2 regions of the Streptomyces sp. AM8-1-1 genome follow, and region 2 is predicted to be linked to the other one. Evidence: riboswitches for the same ligand, from Rfam matches in the RefSeq annotation. Region 2 holds a riboswitch; the other holds the start of a gene.
The links. Region 2 has a riboswitch for S-adenosylmethionine ahead of RPQ07_RS27090 (aminotransferase class V-fold PLP-dependent enzyme). Riboswitches for the same ligand answer to the same signal wherever they lie in the genome.
Positions count from the first base shown of each region.

Region 1: another riboswitch for S-adenosylmethionine. It lies ahead of thrC (threonine synthase); the one in region 2 lies ahead of RPQ07_RS27090 (aminotransferase class V-fold PLP-dependent enzyme).

Region 1 is NZ_CP135086.1:4,508,713-4,523,894, reverse strand. It holds gene RPQ07_RS20510 (helix-turn-helix transcriptional regulator) at 1-134, shown strand, start outside; gene RPQ07_RS20505 (DUF397 domain-containing protein) at 115-381, shown strand; gene RPQ07_RS20500 (alpha/beta hydrolase) at 378-1,886, opposite strand; gene RPQ07_RS20495 (hypothetical protein) at 2,089-2,472, shown strand; gene groL (chaperonin GroEL) at 2,635-4,257, opposite strand; gene RPQ07_RS20485 (cold-shock protein) at 4,619-4,822, opposite strand; gene RPQ07_RS20480 (MoaD/ThiS family protein) at 5,257-5,532, opposite strand; gene thrC (threonine synthase) at 5,562-6,845, opposite strand; SAM riboswitch class I at 6,863-7,031, opposite strand; gene RPQ07_RS20470 (glucosyl-3-phosphoglycerate synthase) at 7,148-8,089, shown strand; gene RPQ07_RS20465 (hypothetical protein) at 8,128-8,379, shown strand; gene RPQ07_RS20460 (trehalose-6-phosphate synthase) at 8,439-9,917, shown strand; gene otsB (trehalose-phosphatase) at 9,873-10,718, opposite strand; gene RPQ07_RS20450 (DUF3263 domain-containing protein) at 10,728-10,976, opposite strand; gene RPQ07_RS20445 (extracellular solute-binding protein) at 11,063-12,319, opposite strand; gene RPQ07_RS20440 (sugar isomerase) at 12,624-13,517, shown strand; gene RPQ07_RS20435 (ROK family protein) at 13,704-14,603, shown strand; gene nagA (N-acetylglucosamine-6-phosphate deacetylase) at 14,603-15,182, shown strand, end outside.
Region 2 is NZ_CP135086.1:6,069,225-6,084,406, forward strand. It holds gene RPQ07_RS27035 (cysteine desulfurase/sulfurtransferase TusA family protein) at 1-1,126, opposite strand, end outside; gene coxB (cytochrome c oxidase subunit II) at 1,376-2,368, shown strand; gene ctaD (cytochrome c oxidase subunit I) at 2,365-4,104, shown strand; gene RPQ07_RS27050 (cytochrome c oxidase subunit 4) at 4,101-4,499, shown strand; gene RPQ07_RS27055 (L,D-transpeptidase) at 4,619-5,881, shown strand; gene RPQ07_RS27060 (hypothetical protein) at 5,901-6,302, opposite strand; gene RPQ07_RS27065 (heme-copper oxidase subunit III) at 6,481-7,101, shown strand; gene RPQ07_RS27070 (c-type cytochrome) at 7,180-7,989, shown strand; gene RPQ07_RS27075 (ubiquinol-cytochrome c reductase iron-sulfur subunit) at 7,986-9,059, shown strand; gene RPQ07_RS27080 (cytochrome b) at 9,056-10,681, shown strand; gene trpD (anthranilate phosphoribosyltransferase) at 10,841-11,911, shown strand; SAM riboswitch class IV at 12,016-12,133, shown strand; gene RPQ07_RS27090 (aminotransferase class V-fold PLP-dependent enzyme) at 12,310-13,755, shown strand; gene RPQ07_RS27095 (Lrp/AsnC family transcriptional regulator) at 13,844-14,125, opposite strand; gene RPQ07_RS27100 (rhomboid family intramembrane serine protease) at 14,122-14,844, opposite strand; gene RPQ07_RS27105 (hypothetical protein) at 14,996-15,182, shown strand, end outside.

The DNA of each region.
Region 1 (15,182 bases), 1.6 Mb from region 2:
ATGATCCGGCCACGGTCACTCGCCACGAACTGTCTTACGATCTGGTCGGGGCCACCGCACTGTCACCGGAAACGTCCTTGGCCTTGATCTCGTCAGTGGCGGAGGATTACGCACATGAGGATCAGCAACCCTGAGTTCGACCTGGCAACAGCGGTCTGGCACAAGTCCAGCTACAGCGGCGGCGACGGCGGCAACTGCCTGGAGATGGCCACCTGGCGCAAGTCGACCCACAGCGGCGGCGAAGGCGGCAACTGCCTCGAAGTCGCCGACAACTCCCCCGGCTTCGTCCCCGTACGTGACTCCAAGAACAGCGGCGGCCCCGAACTCATGTTCAGAGCCGCCGCCTGGTCCGCCTTCGTCGCCGGTCTGAAGCGCGACTAGCAGGCCTTGTCGCGGGCCGGGCGTTCGCCGGTGAGCAGGAAGGTGGTCACGGCGTCGTCCCCGCAGGCGTTGCCGTTGGCGACGTAGGCGCCGTGGCCCACGGTGTCGACCGTGACCATCCGGGCCCGCGCGCCGAACGCCTCGCGCATCTTCAGCGCACCGGCGAGCGGTGTGGAGGGGTCGCGCCGGGTCTGGATCATGAGGACGTTCGAGGGGCCGCCGTCCGGGGTGATGCGGGTGGGCCGCTCGCGCGGCTTGTCCTTCCAGAAGGCGCACAGCCAGATGTTCCTCGGCATGCCCGCGGTGAGGGGGTACTGCGCACGGCTCCTGGCGACGTCGCGGGCGTAGGGGGCCGGGTCGGTGGCCGGCCAGGCATCGACGTCGTTGCAGATGGTGGCGCCGGTGACGGCGACCGAGTTCTGCATGACCTGGTCCGGGGGCGTGTTCGCGGCGGGGAGTTCACGGCCGTCGCGGGCGGCGGCCATCAGCTTGGCCAGCGCGGGGAATCGCGTGACGGAGTAGAGGCTGTCCAGCAGGGTCTGCCGCAGGACGTTGCCGTTGAGTTCCGCCGGGTTGGCGCCGGCCCACGGGATCGGTGCACGGTCGAGGCGGGTGGCGAGCGCGAGGAACATCGGCCGGACCTCGGCGGGCGTCGCGGCGAGGCGGTCGGGGTTGGCGGGGTCCGCGGCCCAGGCGGCGAAGTCGGGGAAGGCGTCCTCGACGGCGATCTCGTAGTTGGCGAGCCAGCCGCGGGCCACCCGCTTCGGGTCGGGGTCGCCGCTGCTGTCCAGGACCCAGCGGTCGGTGCGGTGGGGGAACATCTGGGCGTAGACGGCTCCCACGTACGTCCCGTACGACAGACCCCAGGCGGACAGCCTGCGCTCGCCGAGTGCCTGCCGGATGCGGTCGATGTCCCGGGCCTCGTTGCGGGTGCTGATGCTGCGCATCACCTCGCCCCCGTTCGTGGCGCAGGCGGCGGCGAGGCGGCGGGCGGTCTCGGTGTTCTTGTCGATGCTGCCGTCCGCGGCGGGCCATCCCCTGACGTTCACCAGGGCGAGGTCGTCGTGGGTGAGACCGCAGCTCACCGGTGTGCTGCGGCCGACGCCGCGCGGGTCGAAGCCCACGATGTCGTAGGCGTCGCGCACCGACTGGGGCAGCTTCTTCCCCTTGCCCGAGGGATCGTTGATGCTGGAGCCGCCGGGTCCTCCGGGGATGATCAGCAGGGTGCCACGTCGTCTGTCGGGGCTCTCGCTGCGGATGCGGGAGACGGCGAGGGTGGTCTGCGGCCCCCGGGGTTTCGCGTGGTCGAGCGGTACGGAGATGTCCGCGCACTCCTGGCGCGGGTCGAGTCCCGTACCGGTGCATTTCTCCCAGCGGACTGCCGGGTCCGGCCGGGGAGTTGAGGCCGAGGCGGGCGCCGGGAGGGCGAGGAGCGTCGTCGCCAGGACCGGGAGGGTGAGCGCCGCCGCGGTGAAGCCGGATGTCGTACTGCCGAGGATTCGCATGTGATGACCCTCGCGGAACCGGCGCCCGGCTCCCACGGTGCCTCCTGGCCTGTTCCCAGGGGGGTTTGCCCCACCCGGCCGGTAGGGCCGCGCCCGCGGTGGCCGATGTCCGGCACCCACCCGCGGCACTGCGCTGCGCTCATACAGCGACGGCCGGCGGGCCGTCCCTCCTCGAACGACCTTTCCAGAGAGAGGAACACCGATGCGCAAGCGAATGCTCGGAACCCTGGCCGCGGTCGCGGCCTTCGCGGGCGTGCTGGGGAGCGCGCCGGCCGCCTCGGCGGCACCGAATCCGCCGGGGTGCGGCAAGGGCTACTTCTGCATCTACTCGGACCTGATCCAGGAGGGCAGGCTCGTCGCGAAGTCGGACCGCAACTGGTCCGGCAGGGCCGTGGGCATGTCCATCTTCAACAACGGCACGCCCTTCCCCGGCCAGGACCACATTCAGGTCGAATGGGGCTGGGCGGACGGCAGCGGCGGCACCTACACGAGCTGCCTCCACTTCAACCCCGGACCGGGCAACTACTCCCAGTCCTTCGGCGCGGACGTCGCGTTCACGAAGGTGACGTGGCGCGGCGAGTGCTGAGGCGCCGGCACCGGGCGGGCGCGGACGGCGCACGGCGGCCCGGGCCGGGCAGCGGCTGAGGAACCCCGGGCGAGCCCGGGCGCCCCACAACACGCCCGAGGGCGGCACCTCCTGGGAGAGAGGTGCCGCCCTCGGTCAAGGACGGGTCCGATCCGTGAAGGATCAGAAGTCCATGTCACCGCCCGGCATGCCGCCCGGAGCGGCCGCGGAGGCCTTCTCCGGCTTGTCGGCGATGACGGCCTCGGTGGTGAGGAACAGCGCCGCGATGGAGGCCGCGTTCTGCAGGGCAGAGCGGGTCACCTTCGCGGGGTCGATGATGCCTTCGGCGATCATGTCGACGTACTCACCGGTCGCGGCGTTCAGGCCGTGGCCGACGGGCAGGTTGCGGACCTTCTCGACGATGACGCCACCCTCGAGACCACCGTTGACGGCGATCTGCTTGAGCGGGGCCTCCAGCGCGAGCTTCACGGCGTTGGCGCCGGTCGCCTCGTCGCCCGTGAGCTCGAGCTTCTCGAAGACCGAGGAAGCCTGGAGCAGAGCCACGCCACCACCGGCGACGATGCCCTCCTCGACGGCGGCCTTGGCGTTGCGCACCGCGTCCTCGATGCGGTGCTTGCGCTCCTTGAGCTCGACCTCGGTCGCGGCACCGGCCTTGATGACGGCCACGCCGCCGGCCAGCTTCGCGAGGCGCTCCTGGAGCTTCTCACGGTCGTAGTCCGAGTCGCTGTTCTCGATCTCGGCACGGATCTGGTTGACACGACCCTGGACCTGGTCGCTCTCACCGGCACCGTCGACGATCGTGGTCTCGTCCTTGGTGATGACGACCTTGCGGGCGCGGCCCAGCAGGTCCAGGCCGGCGTTCTCGAGCTTGAGGCCGACCTCCTCGGAGATGACCGTGCCGCCCGTGAGGATGGCGATGTCGTTCAGCATCGCCTTGCGGCGGTCGCCGAAGCCCGGGGCCTTGACGGCGACGGACTTGAAGGTGCCACGGATCTTGTTGACGACCAGGGTGGACAGGGCCTCGCCCTCGACGTCCTCCGCGATGATCAGCAGCGGCTTGCCGGACTGCATGACCTTCTCGAGCAGCGGAAGGAGGTCCTTCACGTTGCCGATCTTGGAGTTGACGATCAGGATGTACGGGTCGTCGAGCGACGCCTCCATACGCTCCATGTCGGTGGCGAAGTACGCCGAGATGTAGCCCTTGTCGAAGCGCATACCCTCGGTGAGCTCCAGCTCCAGACCGAAGGTCTGGGACTCCTCGACGGTGATGACGCCTTCCTTGCCGACCTTGTCCATCGCCTCGGCGATGAGCTCGCCGATCTGGGTGTCGGCGGCGGAGATGGAGGCCGTCGAAGCGATCTGCTCCTTGGTCTCCACGTCCTTGGCCTGCTCCAGCAGGGCGCCGGAGACGGCCTCGACGGCACGCTCGATGCCGCGCTTGAGGGCCATCGGGTTGGCGCCGGCCGCCACGTTGCGCAGGCCCTCACGGACGAGCGCCTGGGCGAGGACGGTCGCGGTGGTCGTACCGTCACCGGCGACGTCGTCCGTCTTCTTGGCGACTTCCTTGACCAGCTCGGCGCCGATCTTCTCGTACGGGTCCTCGAGCTCGATCTCCTTGGCGATGGACACACCATCGTTGGTGATCGTGGGGGCGCCCCACTTCTTCTCGAGGACGACGTTGCGACCCTTGGGGCCAAGGGTGACCTTGACGGCGTCGGCGAGCTGGTTCATCCCGCGCTCGAGACCGCGCCGTGCCTCCTCGTCGAACGCGATGATCTTGGCCATGTGAAGTGGTCCTCCCGGACTTGGGGGTCCCCCCGCGCCCGCAGGGCTACGGGGGAGGATTGCTTCCGGACCGCGCTGGCGCCCGCGACGGACGGCCTGAGAGCCGTACGGTTCCTTGCCCCGACGGCCCTCGGACCTCACCGGCCCGGTCCATAAAGTTGTCACTCTCACCTGCAGAGTGCTAACGCCAATGATTAGCACTCGACCCCCTCGAGTGCAAGCGGCTTCGACGAAGCCCCGACGAGGGGCGGCGGGTTCGAATCCGCCCGCCCCGGGCATGCACGAGGGGCCCGCCTCCCTGGTGGGATGCGGGCCCCTCGTGAGTGTCGCGTGAGTGCGTCGGTGGCCGATCGCGCCGAGATCAGACGGCGAGCTTGACCATGTCCGCCTGCGGACCCTTCTGGCCCTGCGAGATCTCGAACTCGACTCGCTGACCCTCCTCCAGGGTGCGGTAGCCGTCCATCTGGATCGCGCTGTAGTGGACGAAAACATCCGCACCACCGTCGACCGCGATGAAGCCGTACCCCTTCTCCGCGTTGAACCACTTGACGGTGCCCTGAGCCATGCCTAACTCCCCTATTACTGGCCCTTGCACAGGACCGCACTTCGCGGACCCGGGTCATACCTCACCACCGAGAATTCCCTCCGCCAGAGGTGGAAGGAGGCCCTCGGGATGTGCGTCGGAACGCGTCGACCGCGGCTGAATGTATCTGTCCAACTGCCCTCTGCAACAGGTCAATCGGACGAGAAATCTGGGCGCGCGGGAACGGACCTTTGACGCTAATTCAAGAAGATCCAGGGCAACTCGGGCCCGGCAAATGACACTTAAGAGGCATTTTGATCGACCACATTGGCTGCTTCTTGTCGCGCCAGGGCGCATTCTCATATGCGGCGGGCACGGGCAGCGGCGGGGACTTCCCCAACTGTACCGCGCTCAACCATGCAGAATTGCCCCCTCCGCTTCTCTCGCGGAGGGGGCAACAGCGGTGACGGTGCGTATCAGCCGCCGGCGACGGCGGGGATGATCGAAATGCCGGCGCCGTCGGGCGTGGCGGTCTCGAGACCCTGCTCGAAACGGACGTCGTCGTCGTTGACGTAGACGTTCACGAAGCGGCGCAGCTTGCCCTGGTCGTCCAGGACACGGGCGGCGATACCGGTGTGGTTCTTCTCCAGGTCGGCGATGACCTCGGAGAGCGTCGCGCCCTCCGCCGGGACCTCGGCCTGGCCGCCCGTGTACGTGCGGAGGATGGTGGGGATGCGGACGTTGACGCTCATGCTGCGTGCCTTCCTTGAGTCTCGGGGTGTCAGCCGGCCAGGCCGGCGTCGCGGAACGCGTCCAGGCTCGGGCGGATGGTCGCGCTGGGGCCGGTGGTCGGCGCGACCGCGTCCAGGGTCTTGAGACCGTCGCCGGTGTTGAGCACGACGGTGGTGAGCGACGGGTCGAGCACGCCCGCCTCGAGCAGCTTCCGCGTCACACCCACGGTCACGCCACCCGCCGTCTCGGCGAAGATGCCCTCGGTACGGGCCAGCAGCTTGATCGCGTCGACGATCTGCTCGTCGTCGACGTCCTCCACGAAGCCGCCCGTGCGGCGCGCGATGTCGAGGACGTACGGGCCGTCGGCGGGGTTGCCGATCGCCAGCGACTTGGCGATGGTGTTCGGCTTCTGCGGGCGGACCACGTCGTGCCCGGCCTTGAAGGCCGTCGACACCGGCGAGCAGCCCGCGGCCTGGGCGCCGAAGATCTTGTACGGCTTGTCCTCGACCAGACCGAGCTTGATCAGCTCCTGGAGACCCTTGTCGATCTTCGTGAGCTGCGAACCCGAGGCGATCGGGATGACGATCTGGTCGGGCAGCCGCCAGCCGAGCTGCTCGCAGATCTCGTAGGCGAGGGTCTTGGAGCCCTCTCCGTAATACGGCCGAAGATTGACGTTGACAAAGCCCCAGCCCTCACCGAGCGGGTCGCCGATGAGCTCGGAGCAGAAGCGGTTGACGTCGTCGTAGTTGCCCTCGATGCCGACCAGTTCGCCGCCGTACACCGCGGCCATGACGACCTTGCCCTGCTCCAGGTCGTGCGGGATGAACACGCAGGAGCGGAAGCCGGCGCGCGCGGCGGCGGCGCCGACCGCACCCGCGAGGTTGCCGGTGGAGGAGCAGGAGAGCGTGGTGAAGCCGAAGGCACGGGCGGCCTCGACGGCGATCGCGACGACACGGTCCTTGAAGGAGTGCGTCGGGTTGCCGGAGTCGTCCTTGATGTGGAGACCGCCGGTCACGCCCAGCTCACGGGCGAGGTTGTCGGCCTTGACGAGCTTGGTGAAGCCGGGGTTGATGTTCGGCTTGTCGGCCACATCGGCCGGCACGGGCAGCAGCGGCGCGTACCGCCAGATGTTGTCCGGACCCGCCTCGATCCGCTTCCTCAGCCCTTCGGGGTCACCGCTCGGGAGGTCGTAGGCGACTTCCAGCGGCCCGAAACACGAGGCACAGGCAAAGATCGGGCCGAGTTCGAAACGCTCCCCGCATTCGCGGCACGAGAGCGCCGCGGCCGGTCCCAGGTCGACGGGGGTGGTGCTGGCGACAGTCTGCACAGCCATGGTGGCGAGGCCCTTTCTCCTCATCTTCCCCGTGACGCATTTCGTCACGAGACGGACTTGGCACCTTCCCTAGCCGGGAGCCTCGCGGTGGCTGCCACGTCCCATGGACGGGCGGCGCAACGGAGACCGGCTGGAGGGTTGCCGGGGCTTCAACGGGCCGTATCCCTCTGCCCCTCTGGATGAGCGGTATTCGATTGTCGGCGTGGGACCCCCGGCATGCGACGGTCCCGCGCGTTGTTCAAGACTGTAACCGACACCCCGGACGGTTGAGATGGTCGTCCGATCCGCGAGATGGAGATCCTGTGCTGGAAGAGGTGGAGCGCTGGCTGTCCCGGCGGTCCTGGTCGGCGGCGGACCGCCCGGTGGACCGGCTGGTCACGGCCAAGCAGGGCACCACGGTCAGCGTGGTGCTCCCCGCCCTGAACGAGGAGGCGACGGTCGGGCAGATCGTCACCGTCATCCGGCGCGAGCTGATGTCCGGGCCCCTTCCGCTCGTCGACGAGCTGGTGGTGATCGACTCGGGCTCCACCGACCGTACGGGCGCGGTGGCCGCCGCCGCGGGCGCGCGGGTGGTCCACCGGGACGCGATCCTGCCCGGCATCCCGGCCGTCCCCGGCAAGGGCGAGGTGCTGTGGCGCTCGCTGATGGTGACGCGGGGCGACATCGTCTGTTTCGTGGACGCGGACCTCAGGGAGTTCTCGGCCGACTTCGTGTCCGGGATCGTCGGCCCGCTGCTGACCGATCCGGACGTGCAGTTCGTGAAGGCGATGTACGACCGGCCCCTGGGCGACGTCGCCGGCCAGGGCGGCCGGGTGACGGAGCTGGTGGCGCGCCCGCTGCTCAATCTGCACTGGCCGCAGCTGGCCGGATTCGTCCAGCCACTGGGCGGCGAGTACGCGGCCCGCCGCTCGCTGCTGGAACGGCTGCCCTTCCCGGTCGGATACGGCGTGGAGCTGGGGCTTCTCGTCGACGCGCTGCACACCGTGGGCCTGGACGCGCTGGCGCAGGTGGACGTGGGAGAGCGCCGGCACCGCCATCAGGACGGACAGGCACTCGGCAGGATGGCGGCCGCCATCTACCGCACGGCGCAACTGAGGCTCTCCCGCGGGCACTTGGTGCGGCCCTCGCTGACCCAGTTCGAGCGGGGCTCGGACGGCTTCGTCCCACGGACGCACGCCGTGGACACCGAGGAGCGTCCGCCGATGCGCGAGATCGGTGAGTATGCGGCGCGTCGCGCGGCATAACCGAAGACAACCGGACACTTTGCATGAATATCGTACTTATGGATGCACAGGTTCCGGACGCACAGCGCAGGACGGGCTCCCGACGCGGCGCGCTCAGACTCACCACGCTGCTCGGCACACTGGCCGTCGTCATCGCCACCACGGTCGGCATGGCACCTCCGGCCGCCACGATCGCCGGGGGCGACGGGCACAGCACCGAACGCCTGTGGCTGCTGGGCGGCCTCGCCCTCAGCCTCACCGCGGCCGGTGTCGTCGCCGTCGCCGCCACCCGGGGACGCCGTAACCAGTGACGGGCGGCGCGGGGGCGTACGCACGTTTGAGGGATTACAGGACGGGCTAGGTTCGGCACATGGTCTCCGAGCATTCCGCTGCGCAGGTCCTCGTCGCGTCGAACCGCGGCCCCATCTCGTACACCCTGAAGGACGACGGGAGCCTCGACGCCAAGCGCGGCGGCGGCGGCCTGGTCTCCGGACTCTCCGCCATCGGGTCCGAGGCGGACGCCCTGTGGGTGTGCGCCGCGCTCGGCGACGGCGACCGCGAGGCGGTCCGGCGCGGAGAGGGCGCGGACGGGGTCCTGATGCTCGACATCGACGAGGCCGTCCACGCCGACGCGTACAACGGCATCGCGAACTCGGTGCTGTGGTTCGTCCACCACATGCTGTACCAGACCCCGCTGGAGCCGGCCTTCGACGCCGAGTTCCGCCGCCAGTGGGGCGCGTACGAGAGCTACAACCGGGCCTTCGCCGAGGCACTCGCCGAGCACGCGGACGAGGGCGCCGCGGTGCTGGTGCAGGACTACCACCTGTGCCTGGTGCCCGGCATGCTCCGCGAAATGCGCCCCGACCTGCGCATCGGCCACTTCTCCCACACCCCGTGGGCGCCGGTGGACTACTTCCGGATGCTGCCCGACGACATCGCCGAACAACTGCTGTGGGGCATGCTCGGCGCCGACCGGCTGGGGTTTTTGACCTCACGGTGGGCGACCGCGTTCATGTCCTGCGCCGACCGGCTGGAGCAGGCGGCCGCGCACTTCCCCAGCGGCGATCCCCGGCGGTACGTGGAGCACGCGCGCACCGGACGGGCCTCGGCGCGGACCACCGAGGTGGCCGTGCACGGACTCGGCGCCGACGCGGACTTCCTGCGGGCACGCTCCCACGAGGCCGATGTCGACGAGCGCATGGCCACCCTGCGCGAGCAGATCGGCCCGGACCGGAAGACGATCGTGCGGGTGGACCGCACCGAACTGTCCAAGAACATCGTCCGCGGGCTGCTCGCCTACCGGCATCTGCTCGACACCCGGCCCGAATGGCGCGAGCGCGTCGTCCACGTCGCCTTCGCCTATCCCTCCCGGCAGGACCTCGCGGTGTACCGCGACTACACGGCCGAGGTGCAGCGGGTCGCCGACGAGATCAACGCCACGTACGGCACGGACGGCTGGACCCCGGTCGTCCTCCATGTGCAGGACGACTTCGCCCGCTCGCTGGCCGCCTACCGGCTGGCCGACGTGGCTCTCGTCAACCCCATCCGCGACGGCATGAACCTCGTCGCCAAGGAGATCCCGGTGGTCTCCGACGACGGCTGCGCACTGGTGCTCTCCCGGGAGGCGGGCGCGCACGAGGAGCTCGGCGACGACGCGGTCACGGTCAATCCGTACGACGTGACCGGCACCGCGGACGCGCTCCACGAGGCGCTGACCATGCCGCACGACGAACGGGCCCGGCACACCAAGCGGCTGGCCACCGCTGCGACGGCGCTGCCGCCGCAGCGGTGGTTCCTCGACCAGCTAGAGGCGCTGCGCGAGCATGGCCAGGAACGCCACGACGGCTGACGGGCCCGGCAGCAGCAGATCGGCGCGCTCCGCCAGCTCCGGCACCGCGGTGCCGGAGCACACCAGCAGACCGGGTACGCCGTCCGAGCGGAGTTTCTCCACGGCCGCGTAGGCCGGCAGATCACCGAGGTCGTCGCCCGCGTACAGGACGGCCTCGGCGTCCACCTCGCGCACGTACTCCGCCAGTGCCACGCCCTTGTCCATGCCCGGCGGGCGCAGCTCCAGGACCATACGGCCCGGCTCCAGGATCAGACCGTGACGGGCCGCGAGCCCGGCCAGTGGATCGCGCAGCGCCTCGAACGCGGCCTGCGGGTCCGAGGCCCGGCGGGTGTGGACCGCGACCGCCTGCCCCTTCTCCTCGATCCAGGTGCCCTGCCAGGCGCCGATCTCGTCGAGGAAGCCGGGCAGTTCGGCGCGGGCGGCGGCGACGCCCGGATGCGGGGCGGGCGTGTTCACGGTCCCGGTGACCGCGTCCCAGCGCTCGGCGCCGTAGTGCCCGAGGACGACGAGATGGTCCAGGCCGGGCACCCCGGCGAAACCGCCGTAGCGGACCGCGACGCCGGCCGGGCGGCCGGTGACCACGGCGACGGAGCCGACCCGCGGCGCGAGCTGAGCCAGCGCGGGCACCGCCTCGGGATGCGCGCGGGCCTGCTCGGGGTCGGGCACGATCTCGGCGAGCGTGCCGTCGAAATCGAGGGCGACGACCGCCTTGCCGGGACGGGCCAGAAGCGCGGCCAGGCCTTCACGGCCCGCCGGCGTCGACGGTGACGGCAGAGGATGCACATACGGAGAGCTGCCCATGCCACGACCCTAGCGGCGCGATCGTTTGGCGTCCCTGACACGGCGGAGCCGGTTGACCGTGACGGGGTCGTGGGCGAGGGCCCGCTCGTCGTCGAGGAGGGCGTTCAGGAGCTGGTAGTAGCGCACCGGGGAGATGCCGAGCTGCTCCCTGATGGCCCGCTCCTTCGCGCCGGGGCCCGGCCAGGAGCGCTGCTCCATGGCCAGGACGGCCCGGTCACGGTCGGACAGCGCCTGGTGCTCGGTCATACGGTCCAACATATCGGCGGGGTGTCCCCCGGTGCGGCGGTGCGTACGGCTCGGCCTTCCCGGGCCGGCTGTGTGGCACCGGCGCCGGCAGGGGCGCGTTACTCGGCGTTCTCCTCGGTCGTCGCCTTCTGGGAGATCTGGCGCAGCACGGTCTGCGGGTCTCCCTCGGGATCGACCGCCTTGCCGATGTTCTGCTTGACGCTCTCGCTCACGGCGGCCCACGAGGTCTTGCCGACGGGCGGCAGGACCGAGGTCGGCAGTTCCTGGAGGAACTCCTTCAGATCCTGGTGCTCCGGGTCCTTCTGCATCGCCTCGGACGCGGAGATCGTCACCGGCAGCAGATCGTTCTGTCCGGCGAAGTCGAGGACGTTCTTGTCGTCGAAGACGAAGTCCAGGAACTTGCCGATCTCGACCTTGTGGCCGTTCTGCTTGAAGCCCATGATCCAGTCGGCGACGCCCATCGCGGCCTTCGGCTTGCCGGTGCGGCCGGGCATGGCCACCTTGCCGAGCTCGATGTTCGCCTTGGCCGCGGCCTTCATCAGCGAGGGGTGGCCGTTGAGCATCCCGACCTCGCCGCGGGTGAAGGCGGCGAAGGCGTCCTTGCGGTTGAGCTTGCCCGGCGCGACGGGGCCGGTGAGCTCCTTCTCCACGAGGTTGGTCTTCACCCACTCGAGGGTCGATATGTTCTGCGTGGAGTCGATCGCGTATCTGCCGACCGGGTCGACGTAGCCGTCACCGCCGCTGAGCAGCCACATCATGGTCTCGGCCTGGGCCTCCTCGGGCCCGAGCGGCAGCGCGAAGGGGTACTTGACGTCCGTGTTCTGCGCGAGCTTCTCGGCATCCTCGCGCAGCTCCTCCCAGGTCGTCGGCTCGCCCTTGATCCCGGCTTCCTTGAACAGCTTCTTGTTGTAGAAGAGCAGCCGGGTGGAGGCGACGAAGGGCAGGCCGTACTGCACACGCTTCTGCTCGCCGGCGTCGACGAGCGGGCCGAGGAAGTTGGACTGCACGGGGATGGAGAGCAGTTGGTCGGCGGTGTAGAGCTTGCCGGTGGCGGCGTAGTCGGCGTACGCGCCGATCTGCGCGATGTCCGGGGCCTTGTCGGCCTTGACCATCTCGGCGACCTTGCGGTCGACGTCGTTCCAGGACTCGATCCGGACGTCGATCTTGATGCCGGGGTTCTCGGCCTCGAACGCGGCCGCGAGGTCGGCCCAGTACTTCTTGCTGCTCTCGCCGCCCGCGACGTCGTAGTCCGCGGCCACGAAGGTGAGGGTGACGTCCGAGGAACCGCCGGAGCTGCCGCAGCCCGCGAGGGCAACCGTCATACCGAGCGCGGCGACCGCCGCTGTCAGACCCAAGAAATGCCGGTGCACAACTCTCTTGCCCCACCCTCTGCTGCTTGTTGGATTTGGTCCCCCGACCGTCCCCCCGTCCGCCCCGCACGACGTCCCCCGTGACGTCTCGCGAGATGAGCGACGATTTTTCACCATGCGAAGGGTAGAGGTCTACTCCACGCGGTATCTCTTCTGCAACGTCTGTCCCACTCAGGGTCAGCATTGCCCGCTTCCGCCGCGGCCTGCTAAGCACGACCTGCCAGGCCGTTTCGGCAGCACGAGGCCGATACCGGTCCCCCGTCCGCGTACGCGCTAGGAGCCTTGCCGCATGTCCCGTACCGCAGCAGAGATAGCCACTCAGCCCACCTGCTGGCGCCGGGCGGCCGACGCCGCCGCCGCCTTCGACGGATTTCCGCGGCCGGGTGAGCGCGTGGCCGTCACCGGCTGCGGGACGTCCTGGTTCATGGCGATCGCCTACGCGGCGCTGCGGGAGGCGGCGGGGCTCGGCGAGACCGACGCGTTCGCCTCGTCCGAGTTCCCGGCCGGCCGGTCCTACGACCGGGTGGTCGCGATCACCCGTTCCGGCACCACGACCGAGGTCCTGGAGCTGCTGACCGCGCTGAAGGGCAGGGTGCCGACGCTGGCACTCACCGCGGACCCCAAGACGCCGGTGATGGAGGCCGCGGACTCGGTGGCGGTGCTGGACTGGGCGGACGAGGACTCGGTCGTCCAGACCCGGTTCGCGACGACGGCCCTGGCGTTCCTGCGGGCGGGCCTCGGCGACATCCCCGGCGTCAAGACGGTCGCCGAGGCGGCCGTGGACGCGGAACTCGCGGTCACCGAACCGCTGCCGGAGGCGGTCCTCGGCGCGGAGCAGTGGACGTTCCTCGGCCGCGGCTGGACCTACGGGCTCGCCCTGGAGGCGGGACTGAAGATGCGGGAGGCGGCGGGCGCCTGGACGGAGTCGTACCCGGCGATGGAGTACCGCCACGGGCCGATCTCGATCACCGGTCCGGGCCGGGTGGCCTGGGTGTTCGGTGCACTGCCGGACGGCCTGTCGGTGGACGTCTCACGGGTGGGCGGCACGCTGGTCGCGAACCAGGGGGCGGACCCGCTGGCCGACCTGATCCGCGCGCAGCGTCTCGCGGTGATCCTGGCGGAGTCCAAGGGCTTCGACCCGGACCGGCCGAGGAACCTGACGCGCAGCGTGATCCTGACGTGAGGCGGATCCGCTGAGCCGGGGCCCTGGGCCCGCGGCGGCTCCGGGGGCGCGCAGACACGTGTCCGCACCCCCGGAGTTTGTACGCTCACGCAACAATCGGACGCAGTGGACTAGACCTTTCTGCCACTCTCGCGCCAGACTGTCTCCGTGAGACACGTCATCGCCCTCGATGTGGGCGGCACCGGCATGAAAGCCGCCCTCGTCGGGGCGGACGGCACGCTCCTGTACGAGGCCCGCCGCGCCACCGGCCGCGAGCGCGGGCCCGACGCGGTCGTCCGGTCGATCCTCGACTTCGCCGTCGAGCTGCGCGCGTACGGCGGCGAACACCTCGGCGAGAGCGCCGTCGCCGCGGGTGTCGCCGTGCCCGGCATCATCGACGCCGAACACGGCATCGCCGTCTACGCCGCGAACCTCGGCTGGCGCGACGTCCCCATGCGCGACCTCCTCAGCGAGCGGCTGGACGGCGTGCCCGTCGCCCTCGGCCACGACGTGCGCACCGGCGGACTCGCCGAAGGCCGCATCGGCGCCGGCAAGGGAGCCGACCGGTTCTTCTTCGTCCCGCTCGGCACCGGCATCGCCGGCGCCATCGGCATCGCCGGGGCGATCGAGGCGGGAGCCCACGGATACGCCGGCGAGATCGGCCACATCGTCGTACGCCCCGACGGCCCCGACTGCGGCTGCGGCCAGCGCGGCTGTCTGGAGACCCTCGCCTCCGCCGCGGCCGTCACCCGCGCCTGGGCGGCGGCGAGCGGCGACCCGCAGGCCGACGCCGCGGACTGCGCCAAGGCCGTCGAGTCCGGCGACCCGAAGGCCGCCGCCGTATGGGCCGACGCGGTCGACGCCCTGGCCGCCGGCCTCGTCACCGCGCTCACCCTCCTGGACCCCCGCACCCTGATCATCGGTGGCGGTCTCGCGGAGGCGGGGGAAACCTTGTTCACACCGCTGCGGGCAGCCGTAGAGAAGCGCGTCACCTTCCAGAAACTGCCCGCCATCGTCCCCGCAGCCCTCGGGGACACCGCCGGATGCCTGGGCGCGGGACTGCTCGCCTGGGATCTGCTCGCCACCGACTCGGAGGTAACCACCTAATGGCCGCAAGCGCCGTACGCGCCGACAGCACCGTTCTGACCGGCGCCCGGGTGGTCCTGCCGACCGGGACCGTCGACGGTGGGCGGATCTCCGTCGAGGGCACGAAGATCGTCGCCGCGGCACCCGACAGCGCGCCCGTCCGCGATCTGTCCGGCCACTGGGTCGTCCCCGGCTTCGTCGACATCCACAACCACGGCGGCGGCGGGGCGTCCTTCACCAGCGGCAGCGCCGAGGACGTCCTGCGCGGCGTGCGGACCCACCACGAGCACGGCACGACCACGCTCGTCGCCTCCACCGTCACCGGCGAGATGGACTTCCTCGCCCGCCGCGCCGGGTTCCTGTCCGAACTCGTCGAGCAGGGCGACCTCGCGGGCATCCACTTCGAAGGACCGTTCATCTCGCCGTGCCGCAAGGGCGCACACAGCGAGGACCTGCTGCGCGACCCGGACCCGGCCTCTGTGCGCAGGCTCGTCGACGCGGCCCGCGGCACCGCCCGCATGGTGACGCTGGCCACCGAACTGCCCGGCGGCATCGACTCCGTACGCCTGCTCGCCGACCACGGCGTGATCGCCGCGATCG
Region 2 (15,182 bases):
TGCTCTCCGTGGCGGTCGGCGCGCCGAGCCGTTCCCGTACCGCGGACACCACCGACGGCAGCACCTCCAGGAACCGGTCCACGTCCTCCCCGGTCGTGCCGAGCGGCAGCGACACGCGCACATTGCCCTCGCTCAGCACCCCCATCGCCCGCAGCACATGGCTCGGCGTCAGGGTGCTCGACGTGCACGAGGACCCCGAGGAGACCGAGAAGCCCTCCCGGTCCAGTTCGTGCAGCAGAGTCTCTCCATCGACATAGAGACAGGAGAAGGTGACGAGATGGGGCAGCCGGTGCACCGGATCGCCCACCACCTCGACGTCCGGGACCAGTTCCGGCACCCGGGCGCGGATACGGTCCACCAGGGCCCGCAGCCGTACCGCCTCCTCCGCGGCCTCGGCGCGTACCGCCCGCAGCGAGGCGGCCGCCGCGACGATCGCGGGGAGGTTCTCGAAGCCCGCGGACCGGCCCGACTCCCGCTCGTCGGCGGGCTCCTGGGGAGCGAACCGGACGCCCTTGCGCACGACGAGCAGCCCGGCCCCCGCGGGACCGCCCCACTTGTGCGCGCTGGCGGCGAGCAGCGACCAGTCCCCGCCGACCGGCCCCCACGCGAGCGACTGGGCGGCGTCCACCAGCAGGGGCACCCCGGCGGCACGGCAGACCTCGGCGACCCGGTCCACCGGCTGTTCCGTGCCGACCTCGTGGTTGGCGGACTGCAGACAGGCCAGCGCGGTGTCCTCGCGCAGCGCGGCCGCGTACGCCGCGGGGTCCACCCGGCCCGCCCGGTCCACCGGCACCTCGGTCGCGGTGTCGCCGGCCGCGTGCAGAACGGAGGAGTGCTCCACCGACGAGACCACCACATGCCGTCCGACACGCCGACGGCCCGCGAGCGCCCCGGAAACCCCGAGGTGAACCGCGCGCGTCCCCGAAGGAGTGAACACGAGCTCGTCCGGGCGGCACCCCACGGCCTCCGCCGCCGCCGCCCGCGCCGCGTCCAGCAGCAGTCTGGCCCGCCGCCCTTCGCGGTACAGCCGCGAGGGATCGGCCCACCCCTCGTCCAGGGAGGCCTGCAGGGCCTGGCGGGCAACCGGGTGCAGGGGAGCGGAGGACGCGGTATCGAAGTAGGGCACGTCGCCACGCTAACCCCAGGGCCCGGAAGGAGCGTCAGATGCCCGCCGGAGGCAGGCATTCCGGACGCTTTCCATCCCTTCGGGGTGTCGGACGGCGCGTTGGGCACCCTCCCCGCGCGACCCCAAATAGCGTCCAGTAGGGTTTGGTCCGCATAAACATCCAAACCCCTGCCCGCGTCAGGGCCGGCGACCGACCAGCGAGACGGCCGCGGCATGCCGCGCGGGCCGAGACTCTCGGGAAGGCGCTACGTGAGTCCCAACGGCTCCGACCTCCCCCACGCCCTGGGGGGCGCGGGCGGTACCCCCATGTCGCGGCGCCCGATGCGGCGGAAGCTGACGCAGCTGCTGACTGCGGGCCTGATCCTGGCAACCGCCACAGGTTGCACCTACAAGGATTTCCCCCGCCTTGGTATGCCCACCCCGGTCACGGAGGAGGCGCCGCGGATCCTGTCCCTCTGGCAGGGCTCGTGGGCGGCAGCGCTCGCCACGGGCGTCCTGGTGTGGGGCCTGATCGTGTGGAGTGTCATCTTCCACCGGCGCAGCCGCACCAAGGTGGAGGTTCCTCCGCAGACCCGGTACAACATGCCCATCGAGGCCCTGTACACGGTCGTTCCGCTCATCATCGTCTCGGTGCTCTTCTACTTCACCGCGCGTGACGAGTCCAAGCTTCTCTCCCTGGCCGACAAGCCCGCCCACACGATCAACGTGGTCGGGTACCAGTGGAGCTGGGGCTTCAACTACATCGAGAACGTCCCGGGCTCCGAAGGCAACGCGAAGACGTCCGCGGACCTGCAGGCCATCCCCGACAGGTTCCGCGACGACTTCCCGGCCAACGCCGGCGGTGTCTACGACGCCGGTATCCCCGGTACGCGGAACCCGCAGAACGGCAACCCGGGTCCGACGCTGTGGCTGCCCATGGGTGAGAAGGTCCGGTTCGTCCTGACCTCTCGTGACGTGATCCACTCCTTCTGGGTGGTTCCCTTCCTGATGAAGCAGGACGTCATCCCCGGCCACACCAACTCCTTCGAGGTGACTCCGACCCAGGAGGGCACCTTCATGGGCAAGTGCGCCGAGCTCTGCGGCGTCGACCACTCCCGGATGCTCTTCAACGTCAAGGTGGTCTCTCCGGAGCGCTACCAGCAGCACCTGAAGGAGCTGGCGGAGAAGGGGCAGACCGGCTACATCCCGTCGGGCATTGAGCAGACGGACCCGGCCAGGAATGCGGAGAAGAACCAACTGTGAGCATCCTCAACGAACCCCAGGGTGCCGCCGCAGCAGCTGACGACTCGTACGAGAACGAGCTGCCGGTACGGCGCAAGCAGCCCGGCAATGTGGTGGTGAAGTGGCTGACCACCACCGACCACAAGACCATCGGCACGCTCTACCTGGTCACGTCGTTCGTCTTCTTCTGCATCGGCGGAGTGATGGCGCTCTTCATGCGCGCCGAGCTGGCCCGGCCGGGCACGCAGATCATGTCGAACGAGCAGTTCAACCAGGCGTTCACGATGCACGGCACGATCATGCTGCTGATGTTCGCGACGCCGCTGTTCGCCGGCTTCGCGAACTGGATCATGCCGCTGCAGATCGGCGCGCCCGACGTGGCGTTCCCGCGGCTGAACATGTTCGCGTACTGGCTGTACCTCTTCGGCTCGATCATCGCCGTCGCGGGCTTCATCACGCCGAACGGTGCGGCCGACTTCGGCTGGTTCGCCTACTCCCCGCTGTCGGACGCCGTCCGCTCGCCGGGTATCGGCGCCGACATGTGGATCATGGGTCTGGCCTTCTCCGGCTTCGGCACGATCCTCGGCTCGGTCAACTTCATCACCACGATCATCTGCATGCGCGCACCCGGCATGACGATGTTCCGGATGCCGATCTTCACCTGGAACGTGCTGCTGACCGGTGTGCTGGTCCTGCTCGCCTTCCCGGTTCTCGCCGCCGCGCTCTTCGCGCTGGAGGCGGATCGCAAGTTCGGCGCCCATGTCTTCGACGCGGCCAACGGCGGAGCACTGCTGTGGCAACACCTCTTCTGGTTCTTCGGCCATCCAGAGGTGTACATCATCGCCTTGCCGTTCTTCGGGATCGTCTCCGAAGTGATCCCGGTCTTCAGCCGTAAGCCGATGTTCGGTTACATCGGTCTGATCGGTGCGACGATCGCGATCGCGGGTCTGTCGGTGACGGTCTGGGCGCACCACATGTATGTGACGGGCGGGGTACTCCTACCGTTCTTCTCATTCATGACGTTCTTGATCGCGGTGCCGACCGGTGTGAAGTTCTTCAACTGGATCGGCACGATGTGGAAGGGCTCACTGTCCTTCGAGACACCGATGCTGTGGACGATCGGCTTCCTGGTCACCTTCACCTTCGGTGGTCTGACGGGCGTCATCCTGGCCTCGCCGCCGATGGACTTCCACGTCTCCGACTCGTACTTCGTGGTCGCGCACTTCCACTACGTCGTGTTCGGCACCGTGGTGTTCGCGATGTTCGCCGGCTTCCACTTCTGGTGGCCGAAGTTCACCGGCAAGATGCTGGACGAGCGGCTCGGCAAGATGACCTTCTGGACGCTGTTCATCGGCTTCCACGGCACCTTCCTGGTCCAGCACTGGCTGGGCGCCGAGGGCATGCCGCGGCGGTACGCGGACTACCTCGCCGCCGACGGCTTCACCGCGCTGAACACCATCTCCACGATCAGCTCGTTCGTCCTGGGCCTCTCGGTCCTGCCGTTCTTCTACAACGTGTGGAAGACCGCGAAGTACGGCAAGAAGGTCGAGGTCGACGACCCGTGGGGCTACGGCCGTTCACTCGAATGGGCCACGTCCTGCCCGCCGCCCCGGCACAACTTCATCACCCTGCCGCGGATCCGTTCCGAATCCCCGGCCTTCGACCTCCACCACCCTGAGGTCGCGGCTCTCGAGACCCTCGAGAACGCCGGCCAGAAGGACACCAAGATGTTCGGCGGCAAGGAGGTCGGGAAGTGAAGATCCAGGGCAAGATGTTCCTGTGGCTGAGCTTCTTCATCCTCGCCGTCGCCATCCTGTACGGCGTGTGGTCGAAGGATCCGGCCGGTACGACCGCGCTCTTCCTGGCCTTCGGCCTGAGCATCATGATCGGCTTCTACCTGGCCTTCACGGCCCGGCGGGTCGACGCGATGGCGCAGGACAACAAGGAGGCCGACGTCGCGGACGAGGCCGGCGAGGTGGGGTTCTTCTCCCCGCACAGCTGGCAGCCGCTCTCGCTGGCCGTCGGTGGTGCGCTCGCCTTCCTCGCCGTCGCGATGGGCTGGTGGCTGCTGTACTTCTCGGCGCCGCTGATCCTCGTCGGACTCTTCGGCTGGGTGTTCGAGTACTACCGCGGTGAGAGCCAGAACCAGTAACACCGCGTCAGCAACGCACGGGCGGACCCGGATCCCCTTCACTCGCGAGGGGGACCCGGGTCCGCCCATTTGCAGCCTCTCGGCGCGCCGCTACCGACTGATCTTCATAACGTGTGCTTATGAGTCAGACGCCTCGGTTTCGCACCATTCTGAGCTGCACCTTGCTGGTCGTGTCCCTCGGGGCGGTAGCGACCGCGTGCGGCGAACCCGACACCCATCCGCTCTCCGCCGCACCGTTCGACGCGGCGGAGCAGATATCCTTCAACACGCCCCACTCCAGTGGGAAGAAGGTCGACCCCGACAAGCCACTCGAAGTCACCACCAAGGGTGACAGCGGCCGCATCACCGATGTGACCGTCATCGACAGCTCGGGGCACTTCCTCGCCGGCGAACTCTCCGCGGACGGCAGCCGCTGGCGCTCCACCGCCCCGCTCTCGGCCGGTGCGAAGTACACCGTCAAGGTCTCCACGGAGGACTCCGACGGCTCACCCGGCAGCCGCACCCTCACCTTCGAGACCGCCCCGGCCAAGCGGCTCCTGACGGTCGCCTTCGGCCCGAAGGCGGGCACGTACGGCGTCGGTCAGCCCATCACGGCCGACCTCAGCCTCCCCGTCAAGGACAAGGCCGCCCGGCAAGTCGTCGAACGTGCGCTCAAGGTCGACTCCCAGCCCTCGGTGGAGGGCGCCTGGCACTGGGTCGACGACAAGAAGCTGCACTTCCGCCCGAAGGAGTACTGGCCCTCCGGAGCGACCGTGAGCGCCTCCAGCAACCTCCAGGGCGTCAAGGTCTCCAACAAGCTCTACGGAGGCTCCTCGAAGGGCCTGAAGCTCACCATCGGCGACCGGATCGAAGCCATCACCGACGCGGCCTCGCACCAGATGACGGTCCTGCGCAACGGAGAAGTGATCAACACCATTCCGGTGACCACCGGCAAGCCCGGCTTCTCCACCCGCAACGGCATCAAGGTCGTGCTCGCCAAGGAGTACTTCGTCCGGATGCGCGGCACCAGCATCGGCATCGCCGAGGGCAGTTCGGAGTCGTACGACCTGCCTGTGTACTACGCCACACGCGTCACCTGGAGCGGTGAGTACGTGCACGCCGCCCCGTGGTCCGTCGGATCGCAGGGCGCCGCGAACGTCAGCCACGGCTGCACGGGCATGTCGACCAGCAATGCCCAGTGGTTCTTCAATACCGTCCGCGAGGGCGACGTGGTGAAGGTCGTCAACAGTGCCGGAAACGAGATGGACCCGTTCGGCAACGGTTTCGGCGACTGGAACCTGGACTGGGACAAGTGGCGCACGGGCAGCGCCCTGGTGGCCGGTGGTGGCACCGGTGCCGTCACGAACCCCGTCGACACGGCACGGCTGCGTCCCCAGGTCTGACCGGCACGCGGCAGGCTCGTCAGGCCTCCACGGCCAGCCTGCCGCGCAGCAGGGCCGCCAGTGCGTCCGCGAACTCCACCGGGTCCACCGGAAGGGTCACAGCGGCCTCCGCGCGGCTCCAGGTGGCCAGCCAGGCGTCCTGCGGGCGGCCGATCAGCAGCAGCACGGGCGGGCAGTCGAAGATCTCGTCCTTGATCTGCCGGCACACGCCCATACCGCCCGCGGGAACCGTCTCGCCGTCCAGCACGCAGACATCGACGCCGCCCTGGTCCAGCTGCTTCAGTACGGCGGGCAGCGTGGCGCACTCGATGAACTCGACCGGCGGAACGTCGGTCGCGGGCCTGCGTCCGGTCGCCAGCCGCACCTGCTCGCGGGTGTTGGCGTCGTCGCTGTAGACCAGCACGGTGGCGGTCGGCTGCATTCTTCCTCCGATTCGACGGCGGCTCGGCTCAGGAACCGATGGGCCGGATGCTACTCGGTCCCACAGCCGGTCAACAGCCGTTCGGACACCGCTTCGATGGGCCGTTCGGGCTGGACGGGAGCCACTGACACACCGAACGGCACCCCCCGGAGTGAGGGCGGGATAAGCGACCGACATAATGTCGGTCGTGGCGACAGCAACGACAGTAGAAACCGGGCACGCGCACCCGTCGGTCAATCGACCGAACCTCACCAGCGTCGGAACCATCATCTGGCTGAGTTCCGAGCTGATGTTCTTCGCGGCCCTCTTCGCGATGTACTTCACCCTGCGATCGGTGACGGGGGCCGAGTTCTGGTCGGAGAAGGCTTCGACCCTGAACTTCCCGTTCTCGGCGACCAACACCACGATCCTGGTGCTCTCCTCCCTCACCTGCCAGCTCGGCGTCTTTGCCGCCGAGCGCGGTGACGTGAAGAAGCTCCGCTCATGGTTCGTGATCACGTTCGTGATGGGTGCGATCTTCATCGGCGGCCAGGTGTTCGAGTACACCGAGCTGGTCAAGCACGAGGGCCTCTCGCTCTCGTCGGACCCGTACGGCTCGGTGTTCTACCTGACCACCGGCTTCCATGGTCTGCACGTGACGGGCGGACTCATTGCCTTCCTGCTGGTTCTCGGCAGAACGTACGCAGCCAGGAGGTTCACCCACGAGCAGGCAACCGCCGCCATCGTCGTGTCCTACTACTGGCACTTCGTCGATGTCGTCTGGATCGGCCTCTTCGCCACGATCTACATGATCAAGTAAACGGCGCAGGCACACGCTGCCTGAAGCAGACACAGTCCAGAAGCATCGACGCAGAAGATCCTGACACCGGGGTAATCCGTGAAAAAGCTCTCCGCACGACGACGCCATCCGCTGGCGGCGGTCGTCGTCCTACTCCTCGCGCTGGCGGCAACTGGGGGGCTGTACGCCGCGTTCGCACCCGCGGACAAGGCGCAGGCCGATGAAACCGCCCAGTCCCTCGCCATCGAGGAGGGCAAGAAGCTCTACACCGTCGGCTGCGCCAGCTGCCACGGTACCGGCGGTCAGGGCACCTCTGACGGCCCGAGCCTGGTCGGCGTGGGCTCCGCAGCCGTCGACTTCCAGGTCGGCACCGGCCGTATGCCGGCCCAGCAGCCGGGCGCCCAGGTGCCGAAGAAGAAGGTCATCTACTCGCAGGCCGAGATCGACCAGCTGGCGGCGTACATCGCCTCGCTCGGCGCCGGTCCGATCACGCCGACCGAGAAGCAGTACAACCCCGCGGGTGCCGACATCGCCAAGGGTGGCGACCTGTTCCGCACCAACTGCGCCCAGTGCCACAACTTCACGGGTGAGGGCGGTGCGCTGACCAACGGCAAGTACGCCCCGAGCCTGGAAGGCGTGAGCCCGAAGCACATCTACGAGGCCATGCAGACCGGCCCGCAGAACATGCCCTCCTTCCCCGACACGACGATGCCGGAGCAGGAGAAGCGGGACATCATCGCTTACATCAAGAATGTGAACGGCGAGGAGTCCGAGAGCCCCGGCGGCCTCAACCTGGGTGGCCTCGGCCCCGTCAGTGAGGGACTGTTCGGCTGGATCTTCGGTCTGGGTGCGCTGATCGCAGTCGCCATCTGGGTCGCGGCCCACACCGCTAAGGCCAAGAAGTCATGAGTAGCCAAGAGAATCCAGAAGAGAACCTGCCCGCAGAGCAGGCCGCCGCGCACGGCGCGGGACACGAGGGCACCACCGTCGTCAAGCACGACGCCGATCCCTTCGCCGACCCGGGACTGCCGGCCCACAAGCCGCGTATCCAGGACATCGACGAGAGGGCCGCCAAGCGCTCCGAGCGCACGGTTGCCTTCCTGTTCCTGCTGTCGATGCTGGCAACGGTCGCGTTCATCGCGTCGTTCGTCATCTTCCCGGTCAACAAGATCGTCTACATCTGGCCGCTCGGCCACATCAGCGCGCTGAACTTCGCGCTGGGTATGACGCTCGGTGTCGCCCTCTTCTGCATCGGCGCGGGCGCGGTCCACTGGGCCCGCACCCTGATGTCGGACGTGGAGATGGTCGACGAGCGGCACCCCGTCGCCGCACGGCCCGAGGTCCGCGCCAAGGTCATGGCCGACTTCGCGGCGGGCGCCAAGGAGTCCGCGATCGGCCGGCGCAAGCTCATCCGCAACACGATGTTCGGTGCGCTGACGCTGCTGCCGCTCTCCGGTGTGGTGCTGCTGCGCGACCTCGGTCCGCTGCCCGAGAAGAAGCTGCGCTCGACGCTGTGGGCCAAGGGCAAGCAGCTCATCAACATGAACACGAATGAGCCGCTGCGTCCCGAGGACGTCGCCGTCGGTTCGCTGACCTTCGCCATGCCCGAGGGCCTGGAGGAGGACAGCCACGATTTCCAGAAGGAGATCGCGAAGGCGGCCCTGATGATCGTCCGTATCCAGCCGGAGGACATCAAGGACAAGCGCGAGCTCGAGTGGTCGCACGAGGGCATCGTGGCCTTCTCGAAGATCTGCACGCACGTCGGCTGCCCGATCAGCCTCTACGAGCAGCAGACGCACCACGTGCTGTGCCCGTGCCACCAGTCCACCTTCGACCTCGCCGACGGCGCCCGTGTCATCTTCGGTCCCGCCGGTCACGCCCTTCCGCAGCTGCGGATCGGTGTGAACGCCGAGGGCCACCTCGAGGCGCTCGGCGACTTCGACGAGCCTGTCGGTCCTGCCTTCTGGGAGCGCGGATGAGTACCAAAGCAGAGTCCAAGCGCAAGGCACCGGCCGGCGAGAAGGTTGCCGACTGGGCGGACGGCCGGCTGGGGATCTACTCCCTGGCCAAGGCCAACATGCGCAAGATCTTCCCGGACCACTGGTCCTTCATGCTCGGTGAGATCTGCCTCTACAGCTTCATCATCATCATCCTCACGGGTGTGTATCTGACGCTGTTCTTCCACCCGTCGATGAACGAGGTGGAGTACCACGGCAGCTACATCCCGATGCAGGGTGTGCGGATGTCGGAGGCGTACGCCTCGACGCTGGACATCAGCTTCGACGTCCGCGGCGGTCTGCTGATCCGGCAGATCCACCACTGGGCCGCGCTGGTGTTCCTCGCCGGCATGCTGGTGCACATGATGCGCGTCTTCTTCACGGGCGCGTTCCGCAAGCCGCGCGAAGTCAACTGGATGTTCGGCTTCCTGCTGTTCGTCCTCGGCATGTTCACCGGCTTCACCGGTTACTCGCTGCCGGACGACTTGTTGTCGGGCACCGGTGTGCGGTTCATGCAGGGTGCGATCCTGTCCGTGCCGGTCGTCGGCACGTACCTGTCGATGTTCCTGTTCGGCGGGGAGTTCCCCGGCGGCGACTTCGTGGCCAGGTTCTACTCGGTCCACATCCTGCTGTTGCCGGGCATCATGCTCGGTCTGCTGGTGGGCCATCTGATCCTGGTCTTCTACCACAAGCACACGCAGTTCGCGGGCCCCGGCCGGACGAACAACAACGTCGTGGGCATGCCGCTGCTGCCGGTCTACATGGCCAAGGCCGGAGGCTTCTTCTTCCTGGTCTTCGGTGTCATCTCGGTTATGGCCGCGGTCGCCTCGATCAACCCGATCTGGGCACTCGGTCCCTACCGGCCGGACCAGGTCTCCACCGGCGCACAGCCCGACTGGTACATGGGATTCTCCGAGGGTCTGATCCGTGTGATGCCAGGCTGGGAGATCAACGCCTGGGGCCACACGCTCGTCCTGGGTGTGTTCATCCCGCTGGTGATCTTCCCGCTGGTGCTGGTCGCGATCGCCGTCTACCCGTTCATCGAGTCCTGGGTCACCGGCGACAAGCGCGAGCACCACATCCTGGACCGCCCGCGCAACGCCCCGACCCGAACGGCCTTCGGTGTGGCGTGGCTGACCGTCTACTTCGTGCTGCTGATCGGTGGCGGCAACGACCTCTGGGCGACCCACTTCCATCTGTCGATCAACGCGATCACCTGGTTCGTCCGGATCTTCTTCTTCGCCGGACCGGTCATCGCCTTCATCGTCACGAAGCGGATCTGTCTGGGTCTTCAGCGTCGCGACCGGGACAAGGTGCTGCACGGACGCGAGTCCGGCATCATCAAGCGCCTGCCGCACGGTGAGTTCGTCGAGGTCCACGAGCCGCTCAGCCAGGGCGACCTGCACGCGCTCACCGCGCACGAGCAGTACAAGCCCGAAGAGCTTGGTCCGGAGACGGACGAGAACGGGGTCCGCCGCAAGGTCACCCCGGCCCAGCGGATGCGGGTCAAGCTCAGCAAGTCGTACTACGGCGAGGAAAGCCAGATTCCCAAGCCGACGCCCGAGGAGTTCAGGGAGATCAGCAGCGGCCACGGCCACCACTGACCGCCTGAAGCGAGTGCATCGCCGCCACAGCGCCAAAGGCACCTCCCGGCAGTAGCAGGTGAAGGGCCCCGTCCAATCGTCGGACGGGGCCCTTCACCGTCTCCGGGGCTGGATAGGGTGGACGCATCCCCTTATCGGCTGTGGACCCAGGAGTGGACCATGAACGTTGTGACCCCGGTCGGCGGCGACAGCGTGGCGGCTCACTCCTGGCCGAGTGTGCTGAACGCGCTGCTCGACAACCGCGACCAGAGCGCCGACGCCACCGCCTGGGCGATGGACCGCATCCTCAGCGGTGAGGCGACGAACGCCCAGATCGCCGGGTTCGCGGTGGCGCTGCGGGCGAAGGGCGAGACGGTCGAGGAGATCTCCGGCCTCGTACGCACCATGTACGAGCACGCGAACCTGATCCAGGTGCCCGGCCGCAGCGTCGACATCGTCGGCACGGGCGGCGACGGGGCCAAGACGGTGAACATCTCCACGATGTCGGCCATCGTCGTGGCGGGCACCGGGGCCAAGGTCGTCAAGCACGGAAACCGCGCGGCCTCGTCCGCGAGCGGCGCGTCCGACGTGCTGGAGAAGCTCGGCGTCAACCTCCAGCTCACCCCGCAGCGGGTGGCCGAGGTCGCGGAGGAGGCGGGCATCACCTTCTGCTTCGCGGTGAAGTTCCACCCCGCCCTGCGGCATGTGGCCGCGGCGCGCAAGGAACTGGGCATCCGCACCACCTTCAACTTCCTCGGCCCGCTGACCAATCCGGCGCAGGTCAGGGCGCAGGCCACCGGGGTCGCGGACGCGCGGATGGCGCCCATCATGGCCGGGGTGCTCGCCGAGCGCGGCTCGTCGGCACTGGTCTTCCGCGGCGACGACGGCCTGGACGAACTGACGACGACCGCCACCTCACGGGTGTGGGTCGTACGGGACGGCGCGGTGCGCGAGGAGGCGTTCGACCCGCGGGACATCGGCATCGACCTGGTCCCGGTGGAGGCGCTGCGCGGTGCCGACGCCTCGTACAACGCCGATGTGGCGAGACGGCTGCTCGGCGGGGAGACCGGGCCGGTGCGGGACGCCGTCCTGCTGAACTCGGCGGCCGCCCTGGTCGCGCTGGATCCGACGGACGGCACGCTGAACGAACAACTGGCGGCCGGGGTCGCCCAGGCCGCCCGGGCCATCGACTCGGGGGCGGCGAACGACGCGCTCCAGCGCTGGGTGGCCGCCACCAACGACGTGGGCTGATCCGGCGGGGCCGGCAGTACCGGTTATGCGTCGCGCGAGGGCGCGGTCCGGATGGTGGACCGCGCCCTTGCGGTGTCCGCGTCGTATGGCAGGATGCTCTCCAAGGTCATGAGTGACAGCGATTACGGCCCCGGCCCGCTGTCCGGCAACCCTCCGTCCGTGGCGGGGTGCCCCGGGTGAAGACCAGGCCGCAGGCAGCGAGGTCTGTGGCAAGCGCGGACCCCTGCACACCCTGGGGTCCTGGTCCTCAAGGGAGCAGTCTCGTGAGCAAGCGAATGCGATAGGGCGTACAGCCCCTTCTTCAGCACACCCTCCGCACGGCGTCCGCCGTGTGTCGAGGTCCCCGCACCGCCGGGTTCTTGAAGCCGATTTCGCCTTTCCTGCCGGGAGATACCGCCATGTCCGCACGCCTGAACACCGCCACCGCTCCTGCCGCCACCGCCCTCTCCCCGGACGTGGCCGTCGCCGCTGCCGGGTCCGACCCCTGCTGTGCCGAGCCGCTGCCGGTCCTCGGCCGTGACGTGACCGTGCCGCTCGTGACCGGCGGTGAGGTCACCTACGCGGCCCTCGACTACGCGGCCAGCGCACCGGCCCTTCAGCGCGTGTGGGACGACGTGGCCGCGTACGCCCCCTACTACGGCAGCGTCCACCGCGGCGCCGGGTACCTCTCGCAGCTGTCCACCGACCTCTTCGAGAACAGCCGCGTCACGGTCGCCGACTTCCTCGACTGCCGCGAGGGCGACCAGGTCGTCTTCACTCGGTCCACCACCGACTCGCTGAACCTGCTGGCGTCCGCGCTGCCGGCGGACTGCCGCGTCTTCGTCTTCGAGACCGAGCACCACGCCTCGCTGCTGCCCTGGGGCGATGCCCGGGTGACGTATCTGAACGCGCCGCGCACCCACGCCGAGGCGGTGCGGACGCTGGAGGAGGCGCTCGCCGGCCGCGACCCCATCGGCCCGGCGCTGGTCTGTGTGACCGGAGCGTCCAATGTGACGGGTGAGCTGTGGCCGGTGAAGGAGCTCACGGAAGTGGCGCACGCCCACGGGGCGCGGATCGTCCTGGACGCGGCGCAGCTCGCCCCGCACCACGCCGTCTCGGTGCGGGACCTGGACGTCGACTGGGTGGCGTTCTCCGGACACAAGCTGTACGCGCCGTTCGGCTCGGGTGTGCTCGCGGGCCGGGCGGACTGGCTGCAGGAGGCGGAGCCGTACCTCGCGGGCGGCGGTGCGTCGCGCAAGGTGGCACGGCGTGCCGACGGCGGTGTGGACGTCGAGTGGCACACGACGCCCGCGCGCCACGAGGCCGGCTCGCCCAACGTCATCGGCGTCTACTCCATCGCCTCGGCCTGCAAGGCGCTCACCGAGGCCGGCTTCGAGAACCTCGTCGCCCGTGAGCAGCACCTGGTCGACAGGGTCCTGGAGGGCCTGGCCACGGTGCCGGAGGTCAAGGTGCTGTCGCTGTTCGGTGATGAGTCCCCCTCGCGTTCCGCAGGGGAGGCCCCCACGCGGGTGGGTGTCATCTCCTTCGTGGTGGAGGGCTGGAACAGCTCCCACTTCGCGGCTGCCCTGTCGGCGGAGTACGGCATCGGCGTACGCGACGGACTGTTCTGCGCCCACCCGCTGGTGCGCACCCTGCTGGGCAGCGCCCCGCAGGACCCGGGCGAGTGCGGCGCCCCCGAGGCCCAGCCGGGTGAGGCGTCCTTGAACGCGATCCGGGTGAGCTTCGGCGCCGGGACGCCCGACGAGCACGTGGAGCGCTTCGTCGGTGCGGTGAAGGAACTGGTGCGCGAGGGCGCGAAGTGGCAGTACCGCACCGAGGACGGCCGCTGCGTGCCCGCCGTCTGAGCGACCGACCATGCAAGAAGCCCGCGCCGGACGGCGCGGGCTTCTTCGTGTGCCGGGGCCCGTCCCCGGGCGCCTGGACCGATGGCCTCTAGGAGTCCAGACCGATCGCGAACGCCGCCTCCAGGTCGTGCTGCGAGTACGTACGGAACGCGACGTGCGTGTCCGTGCCCTCGACACCCTGGATCTTGCTGATGCGGCCGGGGATCACGTCCGCCAGGTCGTCGTGCTTCGCCACGCGGACCATGGCGATCAGGTCGTAGGTGCCCGTGACGGAGAAGACCTCGCTGACGCTGTCCAGCGCCGCGATGGACTCGGCGATCTCGGGAATGCGGTCCACGCTGGTCTTGATGAGCACGATCGCAGTGATCACGGCTGGCTTTCTCCCTCGGTGGCCGCTGCTGGGGCCTTCACTCTAGCCGGACGCCGGAACCGCCCCCAGGCATAGAGGAACCCGGTACCGAAGCCCACCACGTGCGCGAGGTAGGCGACGCCGGGCCCGCCCTCGCCGGCCCCCGACGCGGCCAGCCACTGGAGGACGAACCAGAAGATCAGCACGATCCAGGCGGGGAAACGCAGCGGCAGGAAGAAGAGGAAAGGGAAGAGACTGGTGACCCGGGCCTTCGGGAAGAGGAGAAGGAAGGCGCCGAGCACCCCCGAGATCGCCCCGGACGCTCCCACCAGGGTCTGCTCGGACTCGGCGTTGGCCGCCGCGTAGGCGAGCAGGGCGAGGGCGCCGGTGCCCAGGTAGAACAGGGCGAACTCCAGCGGCCCCATGCGCTCCTCCACCATCGCGCCGAAGACGTAGAGGAAGAGCATGTTGCCGAGCAGGTGCAGCCAGTTCCCGTGCACGAAGAGCGCGGTGAACGGGGTGAGCAGCGTGTCCGGGGAGCCGGTCATCAGCCGGCCCGGGATCACGCCCCACCGCTCGAAGTACACGCTCTGCGCCGCGAGCCACGCGTCACCCGTGCCGTACGACGGGTTCAGCCCCGAGACCGGGCTGATGAGGAAGACCACGCAGCAGACGGCGATCAGGCCGTACGTCACCGAGGGCCTGGTCACCGCGCCCCGCACCCTCCGCCAACCGATCATGGACAGATCATGGCGTAGCGGGCCGGAACGGTACAGAGTGCCTCGCCGTGCCGCGGGGTACCCGCGAGGCCGTAGGGTTACAGGGAGTACATCCGCAGTTCGACGGCGCACCGCGGCACCCGCATCCGCACGACGAAACGAGGACGGAACGATGACGACGGTTCCCTCGCCGACGGACCAGACCCGCTGGCGCTGCACGCTCTGCGGGAACCTCACCCGCTTCGACGTCACGCGCTCGTCGAAGGTCGTGGAGTACGTCCATCTGGACCTGGCCGGAGAGCCGACCGTCGAAGAGCGTGACGTGGTCAGTGAGACCATCGAGTCGGTGCGCTGCCGCT